Regions from separate parts of the Arthrobacter sp. 2MCAF14 genome, predicted to be linked through region 2. Evidence: predicted binding sites of a transcription regulator. Region 2 holds the regulator's gene; the other holds the start of a gene.
The links. Region 2 encodes HrcA, which represses chaperone genes, less so after heat shock. Its sites were predicted from a motif close to TTNGCACTCGNNNNNNNCGAGTGCNAA; they were not measured.
Positions count from the first base shown of each region.

Region 1: the regulator HrcA is predicted to act here: its motif matches at 2,206-2,232, upstream of AB4074_RS19960 (Hsp20/alpha crystallin family protein).

Region 1 covers NZ_JBFRHB010000035.1:27,200-32,357, forward strand. The annotation lists gene AB4074_RS19945 (hypothetical protein) at 475-750, opposite strand; gene AB4074_RS19950 (hypothetical protein) at 773-1,147, opposite strand; gene AB4074_RS19955 (J domain-containing protein) at 1,356-1,586, opposite strand; gene AB4074_RS19960 (Hsp20/alpha crystallin family protein) at 1,704-2,129, opposite strand; gene AB4074_RS19965 (MerR family transcriptional regulator) at 2,264-2,554, shown strand; partial or broken gene AB4074_RS19970 (dihydrodipicolinate synthase family protein) at 2,589-3,368, shown strand; gene AB4074_RS19975 (MFS transporter) at 3,817-4,728, shown strand.
Region 2 covers NZ_JBFRHB010000025.1:7,123-16,460, forward strand. The annotation lists gene lepA (translation elongation factor 4) at 1-1,139, shown strand, start outside; gene hemW (radical SAM family heme chaperone HemW) at 1,218-2,447, shown strand; gene AB4074_RS16360 (DUF4870 domain-containing protein) at 2,502-2,915, opposite strand; gene AB4074_RS16365 (DUF3097 domain-containing protein) at 3,018-3,875, opposite strand; gene hrcA (heat-inducible transcriptional repressor HrcA) at 4,057-5,070, shown strand; gene dnaJ (molecular chaperone DnaJ) at 5,138-6,268, shown strand; gene AB4074_RS16380 (16S rRNA (uracil(1498)-N(3))-methyltransferase) at 6,271-7,047, shown strand; gene AB4074_RS16385 (GerMN domain-containing protein) at 7,081-7,968, opposite strand; gene AB4074_RS16390 (PhoH family protein) at 8,390-9,338, shown strand, end outside.

The sequences.
Region 1 (5,158 bases), on a different contig from region 2:
CCAAAGGGGGTGTGGACAGTGTCCAAACTTATGTCAGCTTTGTAGATGTGCCTATGGCGGTCCGCCCCGAGTCTTCGACGTATGTGCCGTGAATGCACGCCCGGGCCAGGGGTTCCTGCGACAGCCCCCAAGCCGCCTCGGACACGTCACTGCCACAAGGGCTGCCAAAACAGGTAGCCGGTACTCAAGCGCCGGCCCGGCTCAGCGGCCTACGATCGGCACGAGGGCGATTCCCTGGAAGATGCTCTCGGCGGTAGCTGCGCCACTGCCCGGCAAAGGTGACACCGGGCATTGGCGCGTTACCTTGGCCCCGGTCCATCATCCGCGGACTGCTTGCCGGGAAGCAGCAGCGCGCAATTTTCTTACAAACCTGGAGCGGCGTGAACACCGAACAACAGCCGGATACAGGGTCCGACCCGTCATAGCGTCCGGCCGGGCCGTGACTTCCTGCTCCACCAGGGGGTCCGCAAGGGTTTAGACGTTGCTGTTGAGGATGTAGTCCACCGCGGCTGGTCCTGTCATGCGCAGGCCTTGGAAGACTCCCTTCTTGCCCTTCCCGGTCTTTTCCGTGCGAAGGCCCGCGAGGCGCAGGGCGGTGCGGAAGGCATGGTCGGGGAGGGGGACTTTGCGGTTCAGGGAGCACCAGCTGACGTATAGCCCGTAGCAGGCATCGGCGTCGAGTCCTGAATCGTGCGTGTCATCTTTGATGATGCAGTCCTGGAGGAACTGGCTGATCTGTGGAGGGGTCATGGTGTACTCCGGGGAACGGTCTTCATGGTTGGGTTCCGTAGATGAATTCCTTGGCGTGCGCGACGGCCTTTCGGAAGGCGTCGTTGCGCAGGCTGGCTTGCTCGGTGTTCCTGGGGTCGGTTTCGAGGTAGTTCGTGTAACCGGGCCGCAGGATCCAGATGTCACCGGCCGGGGGCAGGTAGAACACCCCGAACGAGCGGTGCTGGGGGTCCTCGGTCCAGATGGGCACCACTGCGACCGCGGCTCCGGTGTCAGGGTTGATCCATTGGGCCCGGGGCATGGGTTGTTCGTGGATCTCGGGGTCCAGGAACGGCGCTGTTCCTTTGCCCCACCGCTTTTCGAAACGTTCGTAGAACGCGGGCATCAATTGGTTGTCGTATGGGCGCCAGGCACTCATGGGGGCTCCTTGGACTTGTGTGGTTTCCGGCTCTCAACGCCTGATCTGCAGGATCAGCGTGTAGCCGGTTGGCGGATATGACCGTTGCCGGACCGGCATTCCCGCGGATCGTCCGGCGGGCGGCTCCCAGATGACCGGTCCGATCAGCAGCGACGTCGCCGGAAGCGACCTTGGGATCCGAACGGAGGCGGCGCCAGGGCGCTGCGGCTTAGCGTTCGCGGGCCGGCCGGGTGTCGGGGTGCAGGCCGCGCATCAGCGTGCGGTAGGCGCGGGTCACCTCGCGCGCCGTGGCGGTGGGGGCGATATGCAGGATGTCGTAAAGGTCGGGGCCGTTGTTCCTCATCGTTGGCGGTGGTGTGTGTTTTAGATGGGTGTTCACGTGCGGGGACGGGGATGGTCCCCGGTCCGTTCGGCCGGGGACCATCGTTGCGGGAGTCATCCTCGGGGCCTCATCATCCTTGTGCTGGTTGTGCCGTGGCGTGGTCTGTGAACTCGACCGCCCTCTTTACATGGTGGGCCGCTGTGGTGCTCCCGGTCCGGGAGGCTGCGCCGCTGGTCAGGCGTTGATCTCCTGGCGCTGTTTTCCGGTGGTTTCGATTTCGATGCGGCGCGGTTTTGCTTTCTCCGCGACCGGGATGTGCAGGGTCAGGACTCCGGCGTCGTAGCTTGCCTTGACACCGTTGGTGTCCAGCGCGTCGCCGAGGATGAGCTGGCGGCTGAAGACGCCGCGGGGGCGTTCGGAGGCGATCAGTTCCGTGTCCTCGCCGACGGGGTCCGGGCGTTCGGCCTTGACGGTCAGGACGTTGCGTTCGACGTCGATGTCCACCGAGTCGACGGTGACTCCGGGGAGGTCGAAGGCGACCACGAAGTCCTCGCCTTCCCGCCAGGCGTCCATCGGCATGGCCGCCGGCCGGGCTGTGGTGCCGAGCACCTGTTCGGCCAACCGGTCGAATTCACGGAAGGTGTCCGTTCGCATCAGCATGGTGTGTCACTCCTTGCAGATCGCAGCTTTTTTGTTGTCAACCCAGCCGATCTATGGTGGCTGGTATATATTTCTTATAGCACTGTATATGGGTCAGGGCAAGCCTGATTTTCGAAGGATTTTGGAGGTGCCCGATGGGCCAGGCCGAGGACCGGGGGAGGGGCGTGTACGCGATTTCCGTTGCGGCCGAGCTCGTGGGGACCGGGCAGCAGAACCTGCGCCTCTACGAACGCAAGGGCCTGCTGGAACCGGGCAGGACCCTGGGCGGGACCCGCCAGTACAGCGAGAACGACCTTGTGACATTGCGGCGGATCGGCGAGCTTCTGGAATTGGGCTTGAACCTTGCCGGCATCCGGATGGTCCTGATTTTGGAGGCCGACAACCGGCGCCTCGAGGCGGAACTCAGGTCCGCAAACGGCCCTTGAGGACCTCCGCGAGCTGGGCCGTCTTGTTTTTGAGCCCTTCCTGACCCAGGAGGAGCAGACCCTTGTCATCCGGGAATTCAAGAACGCCGTCAATGGCGAAATCCCGATCATCGCCGGCATCACGGGGGAGGGCAACATGGTTGCCGCCCTGGAAGCCAAGCGCGCGGTCGGGGCCGGCGCATCTGCCGGTCTGGTCTACCCTTCCGACGGCTGGCTGCACTTCGGGTACCAGAAGCGCGCCCCGCAGACCCGCTACAAGGAAATCTACGAAACGTCCGGGCTGCCGCTCATTCTCTTCCAGTACCCGGACGCCACGAAGGCCACCTACGACCTGGAAACCCAGCTGGAGATCGCCGGCCAGGAAGGGGTGTTCGCCACCAAGAACGGCGTGCGGAACATGAAGCGCTGGGACACCGAAATCCCCGTTCTTCGCGCAACTTACCCGGAGCTGCAGATCCTGACCTGCCATGACGAGTACCTGCTGCACACCATGTTCGACGTCGATGGCGCACTGGTTGGCTACGGCGGGCTCGCCCCTGAGCCGCTCGTGGAACTGATCGCAGCCGGCAAGGAAAAGGACTACGCCGCGGCGCGCGCCATTCACGACCGCCTCCTGCCGGTTACCAAGAACGTCTACCACCGTGGGTCCCACATGGAAGGCACCGTCGCCCTCAAGGAAGGCCTCGTCGCCCGAGGCATCCTGGAGCACGCCACGGTCCGGCCGCCGCTGCTTCCCTTGGCCGAAGGCGCCGGCAACGAAATCGCACGGGCCCTGGAGTCCGCCAACCTGGGCAGCGTCACCGTTCCCGCCTGATCTCGCCGATCCCAAGGATGGCGGGCCAAGCGCCCGCCATCCTTCCCCCCAAGTTTCACTCTCTCCAATCTTGGTCAACGACGACCCCCCAGCACCGCTGCTGGAGAAGGAGGACTCCCGCATGGCGAGCTGAACAAGACCGCCCCCGCCTTCAAGGACCACCCGGCGCCGGCGGCCTCCGCAGCAGGTGCCGCACCCTCGGGCGGCACCTCCACGTTCTACACCCGCAGGGAAATCCGGTTCATCCTGGCCTTCGCCCTGCTGGGAACCCTGTTCGACGGCGCCGAGCTGAACCTGATCGGTTTCCCGCTCGCGCACATCTCCGACAGCCTGCACGTCTCCACCATCGCCCTGATCACGGTCGCCACGGTGCAAGGCTTCGCCTCCATCCTGGGCGGATTCGTCTTCGGCACCCTCGGGGACACCCTCGGTCGGGCTTTCGTTCTCGATGTTCACCGAATGCTGGCAGACCAAGAAACGCGGAACCATGGGCGGCAGCATCCAGTCCATGTACTTCGTCGGCGAAATCCTCACCGCAGGCCTCATCTACCTGTTCGTGTCCACCCTAGGCCACGACCTGGGCTGGCGGGCCGGTTACATCGCGATCGGCCTGATCAGCCTCGTGATCGGGGCGGCGTCACTGAAGCTGTTGCCCGAATCCAAGCAATGGCTCAGTTACCAGGAACACCGCAGGAACGGCACCCTCCCGCCGGAACTGCGCCGCTCCAAAGTCCCCGTGATCGACATCTTCCGCCCCCGCTTCGCCTACGGGACCATCCTGTTCATGATCCTTTCAACGGCGATGTTCCTGACCACCAACTCGGTGGGCGCCTACCTGTCCCCCTATCTGCTCAAGACCCAGCAACTGCCCCTGGACACCGCGAGCCTGATCGTGCTTCTCGGCTACGTCTCCACGATCATCACCTACTCGACCACCGGCTTCATCTCCGACCGCATCCGCCGCAAGTACGCATTCACGGCAGCCTGCCTCTTCGGAACAGTCGGCTTCGTCTGGTTCCTGTCCCTGCTCACCTCGGGACAAGCGCACATCACCGGCGCGTTCTGGACAGCCCCCGCGTTGTGGGCACTCATGATGTGCGCCGGCGGCGCCGGAGGATTCGGCGTCCTCGGTGTCTGGATGTCCGAATTCTTCCCCACCCGCATCCGCTCCACCGGTTCCAGCGCCAGCTACTACTTAGGACGTGGCCTTGGCGCCGGAGTCTTCCCCCGTCTTCGCACCCACCCTCGCCGGCACCGTCCCGTTCGCCTCGCGCTTGGAATCATCGGCCCCGTGGCAGGTGTGCTCTTCTCCGTCCTCACGCCGGACCGCACCGGACGCATCATCGCCGACCTCGAATAGCGGCAGTTCGCGAGGAGATAAGCGACGGGGTAGCGCCGAACGGAGTTTTGGATCGGGACCGGCGCAAAGGGCCCTGGTTGCGCGGAGAACCCGCCCAGCGACGATGGAGCATCAGAACCACGAATAGCCAAGCCCCTTCCGGTCTTTCATGATCGCTCGGGAAGGATGAGGCATGACGTGACGCGTGAGGTCAGGTTCTTACCGCACGGGTGGCCTCCGCGCCTCGGTAAGTTTCCGAGCCGCGCTCTGCCAGTCGACCACGTTGGGGACGAGGGTATCGGTGTGAACCAACGAAGGCGCGGGCCGGGCTAACCGCTTGGCTCTGATTGGCCTTCTGCTGCGGGCATCGATTGCCTTGACGGCGCCGGGTAGCCAGACAGCTCTGCCTTCTTGATCTGCTAATGATCGCCCCGATGGCCCGGCCTCAATC
Region 2 (9,338 bases):
TGATGTCCACCCGCGCCACCCACGAGCTCCTGGAAATCGGTGTCAGCTCTCCGGAGCCCACGCCCTCCAAGGGCCTGGGCGTCGGCGAAGTAGGCTACTTGATCACCGGCGTGAAGGACGTCCGCCAGTCAAAGGTCGGCGACACCGTGACCAACCTGGCCAAGCCCGCTTCGCAATCCCTCGCCGGTTACGCCGATGCCAAGCCTATGGTCTTCTCCGGCTTGTATCCCTTGGACGGTACGGACTATCCCGTGCTCCGGGATGCCCTCGAGAAGCTCATGCTCAACGACGCAGCACTCGTCTACGAACCTGAGACGTCTGCCGCCCTGGGCTTCGGTTTCCGCGTGGGCTTCCTTGGCCTGCTGCACTTGGAAATCACCCGTGAACGCCTCGAGCGCGAGTACAACCTCGACCTCATCTCCACCGCTCCCAACGTTGAGTACGAGGTCACGCTGGAGGACAAGCGGGTCCTGCACGTCACCAACCCGAGCGAATACCCCACCGGCAAGATCTCGGAGGTGCGCGAACCCATGGTGTCCGCCACCATCCTGGCGCCGAATGAGTTCGTGGGCGCCATCATGGAGCTGTGCCAGAGCCGCCGCGGCGTCATGGGCGGCATGGACTACCTCTCCGAAGACCGGGTGGAAATCCGGTACCGCCTTCCGCTGGCCGAAATCGTCTTCGATTTCTTCGACATCCTCAAGTCCAAGACCCGCGGCTACGGTTCGCTGGACTGGAAGGCCGACGGCGAGCAGGTCGCCGACCTGGTCAAGGTGGACATCATGCTCCAGGGCGAGCAGGTTGACGCTTTCAGTGCCATCACCCACCGCGACAAGGCCTACGCCTACGGCGTCATGATGACAGGCAAGCTGCGCGAGCTCATTCCCCGCCAGCAGTTCGAGGTGCCTATCCAGGCCGCCATCGGCTCGCGGATCATTGCCCGTGAGAGCATCCGCGCCATCCGCAAGGACGTCCTTGCCAAGTGCTATGGCGGTGACATCACCCGTAAGCGCAAACTTCTGGAAAAGCAGAAGGAAGGCAAGAAGCGCATGAAGATGGTGGGCCGCGTGGAAGTTCCACAGGAAGCGTTCATCGCAGCCCTGACCACCGACGAATCCAAGGACAAGGCCAAGAAGTAATGCGGCTTTTCGCCCGGGACACCACGGGACAGGCGCGCACTGTAATGGCGCGCGCAGGACGGGCACGAGGGGAAATCCGTGCCTAGCGTTCTTCCCCTCGGGGATCCGGCACCTGCGGACGGACTCTTGCCGCCGCAGGTGCTCGACGGCGTCGATTCACGCAAGTTTGGACTGTACGTCCACATACCTTTCTGTGCCGTCCGTTGCGGATACTGCGATTTCAACACCTACACCGCCACCGAGCTTGGCGGCGGTGCCTCCCAGGACGCCTACGCGTCTACTGCCATTTCGGAAGTGGAGTTCGCCGTCCGGGCCATGGAAGCCTCCGGGCTGCCGCAACGGCACCTGAGCACGGTGTTCTTCGGCGGCGGGACGCCGACCCTGCTGCCTGCCGAAGATCTCGCACGCATCCTGACGGCCGCCGTCGGGCACTGGGGCCTGGAAGCGGGAGCGGAAGTCACCACTGAGGCGAACCCGGACTCTGTGACGCCGGAGTCCCTCCAGCTGCTCGCAGACGCCGGCTTTACGCGGATTTCCTTCGGCATGCAGTCGGCGGTCCCTCACGTGCTCAAGGTCCTGGACCGTACACACACTCCCAGCCGGGTCCCCTTGGTGGTCCAATGGGCGCGCGACGCCGGCCTTGCTGTAAGCCTCGACCTCATCTATGGGACTCCCGGCGAGTCCATGGCTGATTGGCGGACCTCCCTCGAGACAGCGCTGTCCTACGGTCCGGACCACATCAGTGCCTATGCGCTGATCGTGGAAGAAGGCACCAAGCTGGCGGCGCAGATCCGGCGCGGAGAAGTTCCCGGCATCGACGACGACGACCACGCCGCCAAATACGAACTCGCCGATCAGCTGATCAGCGCCGCCGGTCTGGACTGGTACGAGGTCAGCAATTGGTCCCGCACTCCCGAACAGGCGTGCAAACACAACCTAGCCTATTGGCGGGGAGACGATTGGTGGGGCATCGGACCCGGTGCGCATTCCCACATGGGCGGCGTCCGCTGGTGGAACGTCAAACACCCCACAGCCTATGCCAACAGGCTCGGCAGCGGGGTGTCTCCGGCCGCTGGACGTGAAACGCTCGACGCCGGAACCCGGGAAGTGGAACGCATCATGCTGGAGGCCCGGCTCGGCACCGGGCTTCAAGTCGACGCGCTCGGCAAGGTGGGCCGCCACGCCGTCGCAGGCCTCATTGCAGACGGCCTGGTTGAGCCTGGAGCGGCCTTCCAAGGACGGCTGGTCCTGAAACTCAAGGGCCGGCTACTCGCGGACGCCGTGGTCCGCCGGATCCTTCCGGACTAGCGGCAGGCGCTAGCGCCCGGCGCGGGAGCCGGCATCGGAACCCGCGAAGACCGGCTACTTGATCCAGCGCAGGTTGAAGCGGTAGCGGTGCGGTTGTCCGTGGTTGACGCGGATTCCGGCTGACACCGAGAAGCAGGTCACGGCGACCCAGATCGCCGTGGCAAGGACAGCGAACAGGTTTCCCACCACCGGGAGCAAGACAAGGACGTTGGCGAGCACTGCGGCAATCGTCGGAGGCAAAGTGAAGTTGAGCGCTTCCTTGGATTCCTGTGCCGTAAAGGGGCCACGTTCGCGGAAGATCAGGTAGATCAGAAGCGAAGGAACGCAGCCAAGGATCCCGCCGAAGTGCGCCAGTGTTGCCCACTGCCGGTCTTCCGAGGCGGTCAAGGGCAGCGCGTTGGCAGGAACGCCGTGGTACTGGGACTGGCCCGAGGTGCCATCCCGATCGTCAGGAGCGTTGTCTGCCACAGTATCTTCCTTCGAGTATCAATCGGTGCAGTGTTGCTGTCCCAGAATACTTGCTCGGCACGCGATCAGCCGACCAACTCCTCTGCCCGGGGCACGCAATCGTCACGGAACAGTCAGGAAATCGATCACTTCTTCCACGCGGCCCAGCAAAGAGGGCTCCAAGTCGGCGTAGCTGTGGACGGCGCCAAGAAGCCTTTGCCAACCCAGCCCGACGTCCTCGGCCGTCTCATGCGGCCAGCCGAACGACCTCAGGATGCCGGTCTTCCAATCCGTGCCACGCGCGATGGTTGGCCATTGCTCGATCCCCAACACGTTGGGCCGGATTGCCTGCCAGACGTCCACGTAGGGATGTCCTACGATCAGGACGTTTCCCGCGGCGCCCGGCAGTGTCATGGCGTCGGCAGCAATCCGCGACTCCTTCGAATCCGGTACCAAGTGGTCCACGAGGATTCCGAGCCGGCGGCCCGGGCCGGGGGAGAACCCGGCAATGGCCGCCTTGAGATCGTCCACGCCGTGCAAGGGCTCGACGACGATGCCCTCCACCCGGAGATCATCTCCCCACACTTTTTCCACCAGTTCAGCGTCGTGCTTGCCTTCCACCCAAATCCGGCTCGCCTTGGCGACTTGGGCCCGCTGGCCGGCGACGCGGACGGATCCCGATGCCGTCCTGCCTGCTTGCGCCGCGGCCTTGGCGGCCGCGGCGCGTGGAGCCGGCGGCACGAGCTTCACTGCTTGTCCCTCCAGGAGGAATCCGAAGCCGAGCCGGAACGATTTGGCCTTTCCCCGCCGATCCTCAAGCACCACAATGTGCATGCCTCCGGACTTTTCCACCCTGGTCACGGCCCCGACCCAACCGGACTGCACGTCCTCGAGAACCATCCCGCGTTCAACGGGCACCTCAGGCAGTTGCCGTTTGGCAGGCGAGGAGAGGTCTTGCGGGCCCCAATTGTCGTAAGACACGGTCTTCACACCACTTTGCGCTAGGGGGATCGTTGATGGTCCGTGGCATTACCCACGGCCGCGCGGGAATCATGTTCGCCGCGAGCGGTACCAATGCTAACAACGAGGTGGCTCATACTAGACTTGTTAGCACTTGGGCATGTTGAGTGCTAATTGTTGAAATGTTGATTGGAGGTGGGCAGTGAGCGAACCACGCAAGCTTGAAGTGCTACGCGCCATCGTGGAGGACTACGTTCACTCCCGCGAGCCCGTCGGCTCCAAAGCCTTGGTTGAACGGCACCATTTGGGAGTGTCGAGCGCCACCATCCGCAATGACATGGCACTTCTGGAAGAAGAAGGCCTCATAGCCGCACCGCACACGAGTGCCGGCCGCATTCCCACGGACAAGGGCTACCGCCTGTTCGTCGACCGCATCTCCGAGGTCAAGCCGCTTTCGGCTGCCGAGCGCCGGGCTATCCATTCCTTGCTTGAGGGACCCGACGACGTTGAGGACATCCTTGAGCGCACCGTCCGGCTCCTCTCCCAACTGACCAACCAGGTCGCCGTCGTCCAGTACCCGCACCTGAGCCGCGCGCGCGTCCGGCACATTGAGTTTGTCCTTTTGGCACCGCGCCAGGTCTTGGTGGTATTGATCGCCGATTCTGGCAAGGTGGAACAGGGCGTTGTGCACGCAGCGACGGACGCCACCGACGAAGAGCTCATGGCCTTGCGCGCGCGGTTCCTTGGAAGCATTGCCGGCTCCCAGCTCGACCTCATGCCGCAAGTCCTGCCCTCGGTGGTTGCCTTGTGCCCGCCGACCCTTCGCAACCTTGCAGGCGCCCTTGCCCACGGCCTGGAAAGGCTTGCCGAGCGGAGCCGCGACGAGCGCATGGTCATGGCAGGCACGGCAAACCTGGCCCGCTCCAACGTGGACTTCCCGCTGAGCATCGGTCCGGTCCTCGAAGCGCTCGAGGAGCAGGTCGTCATGTTGCGGCTGCTGTCGGATATGGCGGAAGACCCTCGCGGCGTCACGGTGAGCATCGGCCGCGAAAACCCTTATGACAGCCTCTCGGAGGCTTCGGTGGTTGCCACGGGCTACGGTCCGGGCAGCAGCGCCAAGATCGGCATTCTTGGACCCACCCGCATGGACTACCCCAACACCATGGCGGCCGTCCGTGCCGTCGCACGCTACCTTTCCCGCATTCTGGGCGGCTGACAGCCTCGGCTGGAAGGCGCCTCGCAAGAAACGCAGTGGAACCGTAAACAAGGAAGAGATACCGACTTTGAGCAGTCACTATGACGTTCTGGGCGTCTCGCCGGAAGCAACCGGCGAGGAGATCAAAAAGGCCTACCGCAAACTCGCACGTAAGCTGCACCCCGATGTGAACCCCGGGGCCGGTGCAGCCGAGGAATTCAAGGCGGTGACCCACGCTTACGAGGTCCTCTCCGACCCCCAGAAGCGCCGCGTCTACGACGCCACCGGCAACGAGAACGGGACCGACAACGGTTTCGGCGGAGGATACGCGGGCCAGGGATTCGCCTTCCAGGACATCTTCGATACCTTCTTCGGCGGAGGAGGCGGCGGCATGCAGGGCCCCGCATCACGTATGCGCCGCGGGCAGGACGCCCTGATCAGCGTTCGCATCGACTTGCGTGAGGCCGTGTTTGGTGTCAATAAGAAGCTTGAGGTGGACACCGCTGTCATCTGTCCCACGTGCGAAGGCTCATGCTGCCGTCCGGGCACCCACCCGGAGCGCTGCGACATCTGTGGCGGCTCGGGCCAGGTCCAGCGGGCTGTGCGCTCGATCCTCGGCCAGGTCATGACAGCCGCACCGTGTGGATCGTGCGAAGGTTTCGGCTCGATCATCAAGGATCCTTGCAATGAGTGCAACGGTCAGGGCCGCATCCGCAGCCGCCGTTCACTGACCGTCAAGGTGCCTGGCGGCGTCGCTACGGGGACCCGCATCCAGCTGTCGTCGCAAGGCGAAGCAGGTCCCGCGGGCGGTCCTCCCGGTGACCTCTACGTGGAGATCCGGGTCAACAGTGACTCCACCTACATCCGCGAAGGCGACGACCTTCACGCCACGCTGAGCGTTCCCATGACTGCCGCGGCACTGGGTACTGAGCTGCAGCTTGAGACTTTCGACGGTCCCCAGGAGATTGACGTCAAGTCCGGCACGCAGTCCGGCGAAGTCATCACCCTGCGTGGACTTGGCGTCACCCATCTCCGCGGCTACGGCAGGGGAGACCTCAAGGTGCACCTGCACGTTGAGACGCCCGGCAAGCTCGACGCCGCACAGGAAGACCTGCTTCGCCAACTGGCAAAATTGCGCGGAGAGCAGTTCACCGAAGGCAAGCTTGTGGCCAGCGGCGGTATGTTCGCGAAGCTGCGGGACAAGCTCGGTAACCTATAGCGGTGAGCAACCCCGTATTTTTCACAGCAGCCGGAACGCTTGACGGGCTCGGCCCTGGAGACACTTTCGTGCTCGACGGCGCCGAAGCCAGGCATGCTGTCACCGTCAAGCGCCTGGAAATCGGCGAAGCCGTCGATATTGCCGACGGTGCCGGAAAACGGCTCACGGGCACCGTGACCGAATCCGGGCAGGGAACCCTGACAGTCCTTGCCACCGCTGTCCAGGAGGAGCACCAACCAACCGTGCGGCTCGTGTTGGTCCAGGCCCTCGCGAAGGGCGACCGTGACGAACTTGCCGTCGAGACGGCAACGGAACTCGGGATCGACGCCGTCGTGCCCTGGCAGGCGGAGCGTTCCATCGTCCGTTGGAAGGGTGACAGGGCGGCCAAAGCCCACGCGAAGTGGCAGTCCGTCGCCACGGCAGCCGCCAAGCAGGCGCGGCGCGCGTGGATTCCCGAGGTGCGTGCCGCCGTCGACGGCTCTGGCCTGGCTGCAGCGGTTGCCGCGGCTGACTTGGCGATCATCCTGCATGAGGACGCGAAACGTCCGCTGCGGGATGTCTTGGAGAAGTGGCAGGCCGAGGTTTTCGACGCGGATACCGGAGCGGGTCGGGAAGTCCTGCTCATCGTCGGCCCGGAGGGTGGCATTTCACCGCGCGAAGTGACGAAGCTCAGCGACGTCGGCGCCGTCACCGCGCTCTTGGGCCACCACGTGCTTCGGTCGTCGACGGCGGGACCCGCCGCCGTCGTGCTGGCCAGTGACATTCTGGGGCGTTGGTAGCCCGCGGCGCACGTCCTGGATCAGCGCACGGCCTCAGCGAACGCTGAAAGTACGGGTATCCGTCGCGACGTCGGCGTCGTTGGGTCCTACCAAGGAAACCCGCAATTCATAGCGGCCCGCTCCGAGCCCCACTGTGAGGCTGAAGGCTCCACCTTGTCCGGGAACGGTAGAAGCAGTGGTCTGCCCGGCGAGGTAGGAGGACTTGTCGCCGTTTGAGTTCTCGCGAAGGATTTGCCAATGCAGTTTCTTCGAGGGGTCCGTGCTCCGGCCGTTGAACTTGACCGGACCGGCAGGCAAGGTCAGATCCTCTTGCGGGTCGATGATCCACACCGGTGCCACCATGGACGCGTCGCGGACCATCGGATCGCCTAGTTTGACCTGCCCGAATGCCATGTAGTCCGTGTGCCCGTCCACCAGGATGGTCACCTTGATCTGCTGTCCTGAATCGATCAGTCCTGAACTTGCGGCCGCTGCGGTGGCGGTATAGACGAGTTCCTGGACCGCCCGCTGTGCCATCCCGGCGTCGAGATTGGAATTGAACGCGTCGCGGGAAACATCGACAGTGACGACGTTCTTACCGGAAATCGAGGTCGCCAGGCTGCCTGGGCTCTGCCACGGCGTGAAGAAATCGTGATCCAACGGCTTCTGGGACATCATGATCCGCAGGGCCGTGGTGATGGGGTTCTCGTTGCCAGGGTTGTCACGGAATTCGCGGTACAGGAAGGTGTCCGTGTCGCTACGCCCGATCCAATACACGGGGATCTTGTTTGAGGCCTGGGTTGTTTCGAGCGGAGCATTGCTGTCCGGCACCGTCTGCAGTGCAACTGTCGGTGTGGGGATCGGAGTCGTGGATCCCTGTCCCGTGCGATCGGCAATGCAGCCCGACAGGAACAAGGCAGCCGTCAAAGCGGTCACAAGCATCGCGGAGCGTTTCCGGATGCGTGTGCCGTGTGGAGTGACGGCTGGCCTGGTGATGGTGGATTCCTGCTCGTGTTCGGCCGCGGTGTTGCGGGGGAGTCATGCGCCCGGTGGCCGGGCACAGGGGCATTTTGCCCATGAATCAGCTTGTCACAGTCTCCAGGGCCCCGGCTGGCGTTTCGATACCCCGGCGGCCAACTGCAATCCGATTGATACGAGGTCGATGCCGAGTTGATACCAAAGCGGCATGGATCGGCCGTCCGCGGCCCCGCCGGGCACGGTCTGGAACCACCCCGGAGACTGGCTGGCGTAGGATTGAAAGCAATCCGAGGCCCGCGATCGTGCGCCCATCCAGCAGACGGACATCGGAGAAAATCGATGGACATCACCAAGCCGGAGGAGCAGAGGCCGCAAGGCCAGCACTATGACAGAATCATTGAACGGGCGGCCCAAGGCCGGCAGCGTTGACACAGGTCCGGCCGAGTTCCCACACTCTGTCCCGGGCGCCCGGACGGAAGTTGTCATCTTTGACAACTCGGATCAGATGGTTCAGACCCTTGGCAGCCATGACGAGGCGTTGCGCTACATCGAAGCCCAGTTCCCCGGCGTCGACTTTCATGTGCGCGGCAACGAGCTCTCCTTCAGCGGACCGTCGAGCGATGTTCCCCGGATCATGCGGCTTCTGGAGGAAGTCCGCGGCCTGGTCGGCAAGGGGACGGTCATCACCCCGGACGTGCTCCAGCAACTCGTGTCCTTGTTGCGCAGCCAGTCCCTCCAAAACCCCGTCGAAGTCCTGACCCACAACATCCTTTCGAGCCGCGGGCGCACCATCCGCCCCAAGACGCTGAACCAGAAAAACTATGTCGACGCGATTGACGACAACACCGTCATCTTCGGGATCGGCCCTGCGGGCACGGGCAAAACTTATCTGGCCGTCGCCAAGGCTGTTCAGGCACTGCAGCTCAAGGAAGTCAGCCGCATCATCCTCACGAGGCCGGCCGTCGAAGCCGGAGAGCGCCTCGGCTTCCTGCCGGGGACGCTGAGCGACAAGATCGATCCGTATCTGCGCCCTTTGTACGACGCATTGCACGACATGATGGACCCGGAATCGATCCCGCGGCTCATGGCCGCCGGGACCATTGAGGTAGCACCGCTCGCTTACATGCGCGGCCGCACGCTCAACGACGCGTTCATCATTCTTGACGAGGCGCAGAACACCACCGCGGAACAGATGAAGATGTTCCTGACACGGCTCGGCTTCGGTTCCAAGATGGTTGTCACGGGGGATATCACCCAAGTGGACCTGCCCTTCGGTGCCACCTCCGGGCTGCGCATCGTCCAGGAAATCCTCAGCGGGATCGACGACGTGAACT